Regions from separate parts of the Streptomyces sp. NPDC015139 genome, predicted to be linked through region 2. Evidence: riboswitches for the same ligand, from Rfam matches in the RefSeq annotation. Region 2 holds a riboswitch; the other holds the start of a gene.
The links. A riboswitch is a leader RNA that binds a small molecule or an ion and turns the genes downstream of it on or off. The one in region 2 is predicted to bind guanidine.
Positions count from the first base shown of each region.

Region 1: it holds a riboswitch for guanidine, as region 2 does, so the genes downstream of both, ACF08B_RS24695 (MBL fold metallo-hydrolase) here and ACF08B_RS21465 (DMT family transporter) in region 2, are expected to answer to the same signal.

Region 1 is NZ_JBIBUW010000009.1:159,984-165,924, reverse strand. Features, by position in the region: gene ACF08B_RS24705 (xanthine dehydrogenase family protein molybdopterin-binding subunit) at 1-1,966, shown strand, start outside; gene ACF08B_RS24700 (XdhC family protein) at 1,959-3,101, shown strand; gene ACF08B_RS24695 (MBL fold metallo-hydrolase) at 3,136-4,014, opposite strand; guanidine-III (ykkC-III) riboswitch at 4,027-4,094, opposite strand; gene ACF08B_RS24690 (PP2C family protein-serine/threonine phosphatase) at 4,137-5,339, opposite strand; gene ACF08B_RS24685 (hypothetical protein) at 5,674-5,934, opposite strand.
Region 2 is NZ_JBIBUW010000007.1:332,052-337,992, reverse strand. Features, by position in the region: gene ACF08B_RS21470 (transglycosylase domain-containing protein) at 609-3,533, shown strand; gene ACF08B_RS21465 (DMT family transporter) at 3,559-3,879, opposite strand; guanidine-III (ykkC-III) riboswitch at 3,917-3,985, opposite strand; gene ACF08B_RS21460 (co-chaperone GroES) at 4,075-4,377, opposite strand; gene ACF08B_RS21455 (DUF3618 domain-containing protein) at 4,478-4,807, opposite strand; gene bcp (thioredoxin-dependent thiol peroxidase) at 4,901-5,368, shown strand; tRNA gene ACF08B_RS21445 (tRNA-Leu) at 5,470-5,544, shown strand; gene rdgB (RdgB/HAM1 family non-canonical purine NTP pyrophosphatase) at 5,601-5,941, opposite strand, start outside.

The DNA.
Region 1 (5,941 bases), on a different contig from region 2:
CCGCGTCTCGACCGACTACATCGGCCTGCTGGGCATCCCGCCGGACCCGACCTGCGCCGTCTTCCAGCACGACCGCGTACCGCACCTGGGCTGGCCGGTCGCCCTCGTCGTCGCCGAGACCTCCGAACAGGCAAGGGAGGCCGCGGAGGCACTGGTGGTCCACTACGAACAGCAGCCCCACGACGTGGAGTTCACGGGCGAGCACCCCGACGCCCACCCGGTGGACGGACACATGCCCGCCGTGACGGAGAAGGGGGACCTCGACGCCGAACTGGCCGCGTCCGCGGCCGTCGTGGACGAGGAGTACACCACCCCCGAAGAGCACCACAACCCGATGGAGCCGCACGCGGCGACCGCCCGCTGGGAGGGCGGACGGCTGGAGGTCGTCGACTCCAACCAGGGCGCCACCTGGGTCATCGGCGAGCTCGCGAACCTCTTCTCGCTCGACCCCGCCGCCGTGCGCGTCCGCTCCGAACACGTCGGCGGCGGCTTCGGCAGCAAGGGCGTGCGCGCCCACCAGGTGGCCGCGGTGATGGCCGCGACCGTCCTGCAGCGCCCCGTACGCGTGGTCCTGACCCGGCGCCAGATGTTCTCGCTGGCCGGCTACCGCAGCCCCACCACCCAGCACGTCCGGCTCGGCGCCGACACCGACGGCCGCCTGCGCGCCCTGGAGCACCGCTCGGTCAGCCTCACCTCCACCGTCCACGAGTTCGTCGAACCGAGCGCCGGCGTCGCCCGCGTGATGTACGACGCCGACGCCCACCACACCGCCAACCGCGTCGTACCCCTCGACGTGCCCACACCGACGTTCATGCGCGCCCCCGGCGAGGCACCCGGATCGTTCGCCCTGGAAGCGGCGCTGGACGAACTCGCCGAGAAGTGCGGCATCGACCCTATCGAGCTGCGCCTGCGCAACGAACCCGACAAGGGGCCCGTCTCCGGCCTGCCGTTCGCCGGCCGCAACCTGGCCGCCTGCTTCCGGGAGGGCGCCCGCAGGTTCGGCTGGGCGGACCGCGACCCGCGACCCCGCCTGCGCCGGGAGGGACGCTGGCTGCTGGGCACCGGCACGGCCGCCGCCTCCTTCCCGGCGGGCGCCGCGCCGTCCACCGCGACCGTGACCGCCCACCCGGACGACACCTTCAGCGTGCGGATCGCCGCCGCCGACATCGGCACCGGAGCCCGTACGGCCCTCACCCTCGTCGCCGCCGACGCGCTCGGTGTGCCCCCGAAGCGGGTCCGGGTGCGCATCGGCGACAGCGACTTCGGCCCGGCGATGATCGCCGGCGGTTCCATGGGCACCCGCTCCTGGGCCTGGGCCGTCACGGCCGCCGCCGGCGAACTGCGGGACAGGCTGGCCCTGGGCACGGACATCCCCGCCGAGGGCATCACCGTACGGTCGGACACCACCGCGGCCATCGGTGCCCTCACGCCGGCCGAACGGCACTCCTTCGGCGCACAGTTCGCCGAGGTGGCCGTGGACCCGGCCACGGGCGAGGTCCGCGTGCGGCGCATGCTCGGCGTCTTCGCGGCGGGCCGGATCGTCAACCCGCTCACCGCGCGCAACCAGTTCGTCGGCGGCATGATCTGGGGCATCTCCATGGCCCTCCACGAGGAAGCCGTACGGGACCGGGCCTCGGGCGGTGTCGTCGGTGCCGACCTGGCGGGCTACCACGTGGCCACGAACGCCGACGTGCTCCGCGTCGAGGCCGACTGGATCGAGGACCCGGACCCGAACGACCCCGTCGGCATCAAGGGCATCGGCGAGATCGGCATCGTGGGAGCGGCGGCCGCCATCGCCAACGCGGTCTGGCACGCGACCGGCACCCGTCACCGCAACCTCCCCATCCGGCCGGACCGTGTCCTCGCGGCGTCCGGGGACTCCCAGGTGTCCGGGGACGTACGGGCCTCCGGAAGGGGGCCGCTGCCGGGAGACGGACCGGAGACCGGGGGAGCGCCGGATGCTTGACCTGGCCGGGGAACTGGAGCAATGGATCGAGGAGGGGCGGGAGTTCGCCGTGGCCACCGTGGTGGCCGTCGGCGGCAGCGCCCCCCGCGGTCCCGGCGCCGCCCTCGCGGTCGACACCGCGGGCAGTGTCATCGGCTCGGTCTCGGGCGGCTGCGTGGAGGGCGCGGTCTACGACCTGTGCCGACAGGCGCTCGACACCGGGCAGAGCATCGTCGAACGCTTCGGCTACAGCGACGAGGACGCCTTCGCGGTGGGACTGACCTGCGGCGGGACGATCGAGGTGCTGATCACGCCGGTGAGTGGGCGGGCGCCCGCCCGGGCGGTCCTCGGGCCGGCCGTGTCCTCGGCCGCCCGGGGCGAACCGTCGGCCCTCGTCCGCGTCGCCCGCGGCCCCGCCGAACTCCTCGGCCGCGCGCTGCTGGTGCGTGCCGACGGCACGTACGAGGGTGGTCTCGGCGGCCACGCCGGCCTGGACCGGAACGCCGCCGCCGAGGGGCGGGCCCTGCTGGACGCCGGCCGTACCGGCACGGTGGACGTCTCGGCGGACGGCTCGGGCTGCCCCGGCGGCCTCACCCTGCTGGTCGAGTCGAGCGTGCCGCCGCCGCGGATGATCGTCTTCGGCGCGATCGACTTCGCGGCGGCGCTGGCACGGGCGGGCAAGTTCCTCGGCTACCACGTCACCGTCTGCGACGCCCGCCCCGTCTTCGCCACCCGGGCCCGCTTCCCCGACGCCGACGAGATCGTCGTCGACTGGCCGCACCGCTACCTGCGGCGCACCACGACCGACGCCCGCACGGTCCTGTGCGTACTCACCCACGATCCCAAGTTCGACGTACCGCTGCTCAGGACGGCCCTCGCCATGCCGGTGTCGTTCGTCGGGGCGATGGGCTCGCGCCGCACCCACGAGGACCGCGACCGACGGCTGCGGGACGAAGGCGTCAGCGAGCGCGAACTGGCCCGGCTGCGCTCGCCGATCGGTCTCGACCTGGGCGCCCGCACCCCCGAGGAGACCGCCCTGTCGATCGCGGCGGAGATCGTCGCCGCCCGGCGGGGCGGCACGGGTGCTCCGCTGACCGGTTCGGGAACGCCGATCCACCGCGACCGGGAACCGGACGGCGCCACGGCCGCGGCCTGATCCACGCCCCGACCGGTCCGGGCCCCGGACCCGGTCAGTCCTGCGGACAGAGGATGAAGTCGGAGTGGGCGCGCCGGGACCGCTCGTCGCCCAGGTCGGCGAGCGCGTCCCGGATCCGGCGCAGGTGGCCGGGGGTCAGCTGGAGCGGAGGCTCGTCGGGCTGGTAGGTGGTGCGGACCGGGTAGTCCACGCCCGGCTCGGTGGTCATCTCGATGTGGCAGCCGAGCACATGCGTGACAGGCCGGCGGTCGGCGAACTCGATCAGGCGGTCCATGCTGCGGGTGAAGGCGGGCACGTCCTGGATGTAGAGCCGGCCGGGATAGACCGTGTCACCGGTGAGCAGCAGCCCGGTGGGCGGGTCGTAATAGGTGACGGCGGCCTCGTGGTGGCCCGGGGTGGCCAGGCACTCCAGCACCCGGCCGCCGAGGTCGACCCGGGCGACCGCGTCGGGGTCCGCGTCGAACCCGAAGTACCGCCAGGCGACCGCGGGTTCGGCGCCCACCACCGTGGTGCGGGGGCGGTCCGCGAACTGGCCGTCGCCCGCGACGTGGTCACCGTGTCCGTGCGTGTGCAGCACGAGCAGTTCGTAACCGTCCCGGGGATGGCGTTCGAGCCAGTCCGCGAGAGTCGCGTCGACCACCCGGCGCAGCGGGAAGAACTCCGCGGACTCGGTGGCCCCGGTGTCGATGAGCACGGCCCGTTCCCCGCCGCACAGCAGGAACAGGAACGGCGCCTCGTAGTGCACCGCCTTGTTCTGCCGCAGCACGAAGGTGTGCTCGTCGTAGGCGTGGACCTGGATGTCGGGGTCGGTGTTGTGCTTGGCCGACGGCGAACCGTGGATCCACCGCACGTCCAGCGGGCGGGCCCGGGGCGGGGTGCCGCCGAAGTCGATCGGGTGCGTGCCGGTGTCCACGATGCCTCCGCGCGTGCGTCGTCTTGGCGGACCGGGTACGGCGCACATCTCGTCCGGGGCAGGCACGTCGGCGCCTCCGCCGGGACGCTACCACGCACCTGTTCGACGGGCCGGGCCCCTGGTCAGCCCGGTTCGCCGCGCCGGCCGGTGTCGGCCGACGGTGGGGCCGCCCGGGACGGCTCGTCGGCGAGCAGGTACACGGAGAGCGCCGCCGTGTCGTCCGTGAGCCGGTTGTGGCTGTAGTCCCGCAGATCGCTGTGGAGGTTCGACAGCAGTTCCCGGGGCGGCAACGGTCCCCAGGACCGCAGCCGCTGGAGCAGCGGATAGAACGTGCCGGCCGGGTCGCGGGTCTCCGTGATGCCGTCCGTGTACAGCAGGAGCTGGTCTCCGGGGCCGAAGCCGTACTCGTCGACGGTGTAGGTGTCCCCGACGAGCATGCCGAGGTTCAGCGGCGGAGCCGACCGCCCGCGGTCCAGCTCGCGCACCTCGCCGGGACGGATGAGGAGCGGGGGAGGGTGGCCGCAGTTGACGACCCGCACGACGTTCCCGCGCGGGGGGATCTCGGCGAAGACCGCGGTGACGAACCGCTCCGCCAGTTCACTGCCGCCGAGCTGCGTGGCCCGGCGGCTCATGCTCGTCTCCACGCGGTCCGCCAGCGCGGGGAGATCGGGTTCGTCGTGCGCCGCCTCGCGGAAGGCGCCGAGCAGCGCGGCGGCGGTCTCCACCGCGAGCAGGCCCTTGCCGCGTACGTCCCCGATGAGCAGCCGGACGCCGTGCGCCGTGGGGACGGCCTCGTACAGGTCGCCGCCGATGCGCGCCTCCGCGTCGGCGGACACGTAGAGGCTGTCCAGCCGCAGGGCGCCGATCCGGTGCGGCACCGGTTTGAGCAGGACGCGCTGGGCGATGTCGGCCACGAAGCGTACGTCCGCGAGCGTGCGCTCACGGTGGGTGCGGTGGGCGGCCAGTACCGTGCCGAGCGCTCCCACCAGGGCGGTGCACACGTAGGAGGCCACGTAGTGGCGGTCCCACAGATAGCCGACGGCCCGGCCCGCGCAGCACGGGGTGCCCGCCAGGACACCTTCGAAGACGATGGCGAACACCGTCGTGGCGGCCACCACCGCCGGCCCGTGGGCGAAGGCCGCCACCAGCGGCAGCGCGACCAGCACGAAACTCACCGGCCAGTCCACCGGCGTCAAGGGTTCCAGCACCAGCAGGCCCGCCACGTACAGCACCGGGAGCCAGCGCATCCACGCCGGTGGCGCGGGCAGCCCGGTCCGGGCGGCCGGGACGGCCTGCGGGCCCTGGCGGCCCTGTCCGAGCCTCACCCGTCGCTCCCGTGCGCGGACGCCGCGGCCTGCGCGCGAACGGGCGGAGCGGTGCGGGCGGCACGGCGCGCGGGCGCACGGCCCGCCCGTCGGTTCGGCTTACGCGGCCTTCGCACCCCGGTCTCCCGTCACCCGGCCCCGACAAGAACCACCAGCCTGCTGCGCCGGACCGCGGCACACCGTGATTGCTCCACCAGGCGGCATGTTCCGACGACCGCACGGTTCACGCCGGGCCCTGGCCCGGCGTGAACCGTGCGAACTCGTGTCATCGGGCCGCGGCATGATGCCCCGACCGTCCTGTGCGGTCGCTGTGCCTGCTGTTCCTCTCCACCGCCTAGCCCAGCACGATCACCACGACACCGCCGCCGCCGACGAACCCGTTGCCGCCGATGAAGCCGTTGCGGTAGAAGTCGCCCCGGTTTCCGTAGCCGTTGCAGTAGCCGTTCCACCAGCCGCCGGAGCAGCCACCGTAGGTCGATGCGTGGTCCGGAGTGGCCGCGGAGGCCGAGCCCGCTGCTCCGACGGCAGCGCCACCGGCCATGAGAACGCCGATCGCGGTCAACGCGCAGAGGCGCCTCGCTCGCTGTCCTTTCATGGGCCTG
Region 2 (5,941 bases):
TGCCGGCTGAAGGGCCCGGAAGCCCGGGGGGCCGCGAGGAGAAGGCCGCCGAGGGGGAGAAGGGGACGAGCCGGGCCGCTGCCCGCGGGGGTGACACCGAGCGCACCCGTCCGGGTGACGGCCCGCGCTCCGGCACGGCCCAGGACCGGACGAACTCCATCGCCCGAGCCCGCGAGGCCTCCCGGGAGGGTTCGAACGGCGCGGCGGCCTCCGGCGGCTCCACGGCACCCGGTGACGCACCGACGTCCGGCGGCCAGGCGGCTCCGGGTGCGGGGGCGTCCGGCGGGAGTGCCGCATCCGGGGGTGCTTCGGCGTCCCGTGGCGGCTCGGGCTCGGGCAAGGGCTCGGCGTCCGGCGGCTCCACGACACCCGGTGACGCACCGGCGTCCGGCGGGACTGCCGCTTCCGGTGGTGCCTCGGCGTCCCGTGGCGGCTCGGCGACGGGCAAGGGCTCGGCGTCCGGTGCGGCTTCGGCTGCCCGGGGCGGGTCCGCGACCGGCGGAGCCACCATTGGACAGGGCGCCGGCGCCGCCCCGAAGCGGCCCGCCGTCGGCAAGCAGCAGGGGCCGGTCGACGCGGAGGCGTCCCAGCCGGCCGACAGCACGCAGGTGCTCCGCCGTGTCACGCCGCCCCGCCGGCCCGAGACGTCGTCCTCGCCGTCCGGCTCCACGCAGTCGGCGCCGAGCGGCACGGCGGGCGCGGCAGCCTCGGGCGGCGGCGAGGACCGGGCGCCCGAGAGCACCCAGATCCTCCGACGCGTCAACGCACCGCGCACCGGCGAGCCGGACGCTCCCGCCAAGGGGGCCGCCGACGCGCAGAACAGCACCGGCCGCACGCCCCGGCCGCCCGCGCCCCGTCAGGGCGGCGCGAACCGTGCCGCCCAGGCCGCGGGCGCCGCCGGCGCCGGCGCCCTGGGCGCGGCCGGTCTCAGCAAGGCCGCCGGTGCCGCAGGCGAGGCCGCGGCCGCCGGAACCGCGGCCGCCGGCGGCGTGGGCGCCGCCCGCGCCGCTCGTGCCGCCCGCGCCGCCGGTACGGCCCAGGGCTCCCCGGCCGGCGCCGTCGGCGCGGCCGGACGCGGCGGCCCGGAGACCACGGCGGCCCACCCGGCCACGCAGGCCGACGACCCGCGGCAGACCGCCACCGGCGCCGCCACGCCGGACGGCCCCGCCCCCGCGGGCAAGGGCAAGAAGGGCAAGCGCCCCAAGCGCACCGGCTGGCGGCGGATCCTGCCCACCTGGCGCATGGTGCTCGGCACCTTCGTGATCGGCGTCCTCCTGATCATCGGCCTGTTCTTCCTCGGCTACTCCCTCGTCAAGATCCCGCCGGCCAACGCCATCGCGACCAAGCAGAGCAACGTCTTCCTCTACTCGGACGGCTCCCAGCTCGCCCGCGACGGCGACGTCAACCGCGAGAACGTCAACCTCGCCCAGATCTCCAAGCCCGCCCAGCACGCCGTCCTGGCCGCCGAGGACCGCGACTTCTACACCGAGTCCGCCGTCGACCTCAAGGCGATGCTCCGCGCCGGCTGGAACACCGCGACCGGCAAGGGCAAGCAGTCCGGCTCCACGATCACCCAGCAGTACGTGAAGAACTACTACCTGGCCCAGGAACAGACGGTCACCCGCAAGGCCAAGGAGTTCTTCATCTCGATCAAGCTGGACCGCCAGAAGTCCAAGGACGAGATCCTCGAGGGCTACCTGAACACCAGCTTCTTCGGCCGCAACGCCTACGGCATCCAGGCCGCCGCCCAGGCCTACTACGGCATGGACGCCCAGGACCTCGACCCGGCCCGCGCCGCCTACCTCGCCGCGCTCGTCAACGCGCCCAGCGAGTACGACGTCGTCGCCCACCCCGAGAACAAGAGGGCGGCCGTCGCCCGCTGGAACTACGTCCTCGACGGCATGGTCAAGAAGGGCTGGCTCAAGGAGTCCGAGCGCACCGGCCTGAAGTTCCCCATGCCCAAGGAGCAGACCGTCTCCACCGGCCTGTCCGGCCAGCGCGGCTACCTCGTCGACGCGATCAAGCACTACCTGGTCAAGAACGACATCATCGACGCCGACCAGCTCGAGGCCGGCGGCTACCGCATCACCACGACCATCCAGCGGAAAAAGCAGAACGCCTTCGTCAAGGCGGTCGACGACCAGCTGATGTCCAAGCTGGACAAGAAGAACCGCAAGGTCGACAGCTACGTCCGGGCCGGCGGCGCCTCCATCGACCCCAGGACCGGCAAGGTCGTCGCGATGTACGGCGGCATCGACTACGTGAAGCAGTACACCAACGGCGCGACCCGCGGTGACTTCCAGGTCGGCTCCACCTTCAAGCCGTTCGTGTTCACCTCCGCGGTGGAGAACGGCTCCACCACCCAGGACGGCCGCACGATCACCCCCAACACCGTCTACGACGGCACCAGCCGGCGCCCCGTCGAGGGCTGGACCGGCGGCGGCTACGCCCCCTCCAACGAGGACGAGAAGTCGTACGGCGACATCACCGTCCGCAAGGCCACCGACCTGTCGGTGAACTCCGTGTACGCGCAGATGGCCGTCGACGTCGGCCCCGCCAAGGTCAAGCAGACCGCGGTCGACCTCGGCATCCCCGCCGGCACCCCGGACCTCCAGCCGTACCCGTCCATCGCCCTCGGCACCGCCAACGCCAGCGTCCTGGACATGACGGAGGCGTACGCGACGCTCGCCAACCACGGCAAGCACGGCACGTACACCATGATCGAGAAGATCACCAAGGACGGCAGCGACGTCGTCAAGCTGCCCGAGGAGCCCGTCGAGCAGGCCGTGAGCCGCGAGGCCGCCGACACCACCACCTCCATCCTGCAGAGCGTGGTCGACAGCGGCACCGCCACCGCCGCCCAGGCCGCGGGCCGCCCGGCGGCCGGCAAGACCGGTACCGCGGAGGAGGACACCGCCGCCTGGTTCGCCGGCTACACCCCGGACCTGGCCACGGTCGTCTCCGTCATGGGTCAGGACCCGGTGACCGCCAAGCACCGGCCGCTGTACGGCGCCCTCGGCCAGGCCCGTATGAACGGCGGTGGCCCGCCCACCCAGATCTGGGCCCAGTACACGGGCGAGGCGCTGAAGGGCAAGCCGGCCGCCGAGTTCGACCTCCGGCTGGAACCGGGAGCCGACAGGACCGAGGAGCCCAGCGCCACCGGCTCCGCCACGCCCGGCACGGGCGGCCAGGACGACGGCGGCACCACCGACGGCGGCCAGGACGACGGCGGCGCGACCGCCACCCCGACCGACGGCGGCACCACCGGCACCCCCACCGACGGCGGCCCGACCACCGACGGAGGAACCACCACCGACGGCGGCACGACCACCGACGGAGGAACGACCACGGGCGGCGACACCACCGGCGGGGACACGGCGACCGGCGGCACCACCACGGGCGGCGACACCACCGGCGGGGGCACCACGACCGGTGGCGGCACCCCCGGCGGCGGAACCGACGGGGGCGGGACCACCGGCGGCGGCACCACGACCGGCACGGGCGGCCAGCCACTGACCGCCCGGCGGCCGTGAGCCCCCCTGGGCCGAGGCTGAGACGTCAGTGACCGCCGGTCGCCTTCAGCCCCACCACGGCGACCAGCAGCAGACACACGAAGAACACCCGGGCGGCGGTGACCGGCTCACCCAGCAACACCATGCCGAGCACCGCCGCCCCGGCCGCCCCGATGCCCACCCACACGCCGTAGGCGGTACCGATGGGCAGCGACCTCGCGGCGTACGACAGCAGCACCATGCTCGCGACGATCCCCGCACCGGTGAGCACACTGGGCAGCGGCCGGGTGAATCCGTCGGTGTACTTCATCCCGATCGACCAGCCGACTTCCAGCAGACCGGCGACGACAAGCAGAACCCAGGCCATGACAGGCACCTCCGAGACGGGCGACGACTCTTCCTCCGGTGCGTCGTCTTTGCCTTCGACCCGGTACGGCGCGTCTCGTCGGGCTCGCTTTCGAACATAGCAAAAGAACGGCGGAGGGGGCCGGTGACCGCGGTCACCGGCCCCCTCCGCCGTCGAATCAGAGGTGGGACAGGGAGGATCGAGGATCGAGGTGGCTCAGAGATACAGCCCCGTGGAGTCCTCCGACCCCTCGAAACGGTCCGCGGCCACGGCGTGCAGATCACGCTCCCGCATGAGCACGTACGCCACGCCCCGCACCTCCACCTCGGCCCGGTCCTCCGGGTCGAACAGGACCCGGTCGCCCGGCTCCACGGTGCGCACGTTCTGGCCGACCGCGACGACCTCGGCCCACGCCAGCCGCCGCCCGACCGCAGCGGTCGCGGGAATCAGAATGCCCCCGCCCGACCGCCGCTCGCCCTCACCGGTCTCCTGCTTGACCAGGACCCGGTCGTGCAGCATCCGGATCGGCAGCTTGTCGTGGTGGGGGGTGCTCTGCTGGTTTCTGTTGGCGCTCACGCCTCGAACCTACCTGCCTTCGACACGTCCGTATCGGGCCGGGTCAGCCCTTGCGCCGCCGGGCGCCCAGAGCGAGCAGCCCCACGACCCCGACGGCGAGCAGCGCCACCGGCACGACCCGCTCCAGTCTGGCTGCCCCGTCCTCGTCGACGAACTGCGCCCTGACCTCGCTCACCACCCGATTGACCTGCACATAGGCCCGCCCGACCGTGTGATCGATGTTGGCGGCGACCTTGGCCCTGGCATCCCCGACGATCGTCTTCGGATGCACCCGCATCCCGATCTCGTCGAGCGTCTCGGCCAGCACTTCGCGGCGGCGCCTGATGTCCGCCTCGATCTGCGCCGGTGTTCTCGTGTCCGACGTGTCCGCCACCGTACGGCCTCCGAAGTCTTCTGATGCTGTTCCGAACAGTCTGTCAGCTCATCCCCGCGCCGCATCGCAAGGCCCCCCGGTTACGCTGGCCCGATGAGCGAGCGACTCCAGCCGGGGGACGTGGCCCCCGCCTTCACCCTCCCCGACGCCGACGGCAACGAGGTCTCCCTGTCGGACCACCAGGGCCGCAAGGTCATCGTCTACTTCTACCCCGCCGCCCTCACTCCCGGCTGCACCAAGCAGGCCTGCGACTTCACCGACAACCTCGACGTCCTCGCGGGCGCCGGCTACGACGTCATCGGTATCTCCCCGGATGCCCCGGAGAAGCTGGCGAAATTCCGCGAGAAGGAGTCCCTCAAGGTCACCCTCCTCGCCGACCCGGACAAGAAGGCCACCGAGGCCTACGGCGCCTACGGCGAGAAGAAGAACTACGGCAAGACGTACATGGGCGTGATCCGCTCCACGATCGTCGTCGACGAGCAGGGCAGGGTGGAACGCGCCCTCTACAACGTCCGCGCGACAGGCCACGTAGCCAAGATCATCAAGGACCTCGGCATCTGAGGCCCGCAGCCCCCTGTCCCAACTGCCGTGCGATCAGCGCCGCCTGGTGCCGAGGAGGGCGTCGGGCGGTTCGCCGCGACAAGTAGAGTAGGCACGGCTGAGGGCCCGTACCCCAGCTGGCAAGAGGGCGCCGGTTTAGGTCCGGTGTGTCGTGGGTTCGAGTCCCACCGGGCCCACAGGAGAATGGGGCCCCGCACCTTTGAATCAAAGGTGCGGGGCCCTCTCTGTGGTCTCAGACCAGCAGTTCCCGGACCGCCGGTACCAGGGCGCGGAACGCCTTGCCGCGGTGGCTGATCGCGTTCTTCTCGGCGGGGCTCAGCTCGGCGCAGGTGCGGGTCTCGCCCTCCGGCTGGAGGACCGGGTCGTAGCCGAAGCCGTTCGTGCCGGCCGGAGCGTGCCGCAGGGAGCCCCGCAGCCGGCCCTCGACCACCCGTTCCGTGCCGTCCGGCAGGGCGAGCGCGGCGGCGCAGGCGAAGTGCGCGGCCCGGTGTTCCTCCGCGATGTCGGAGAGCTGGGCGAGGAGCAGGTCGAGGTTGGCCTTGTCGTCGCCGTGCCGGCCGGCCCAGCGGGCGG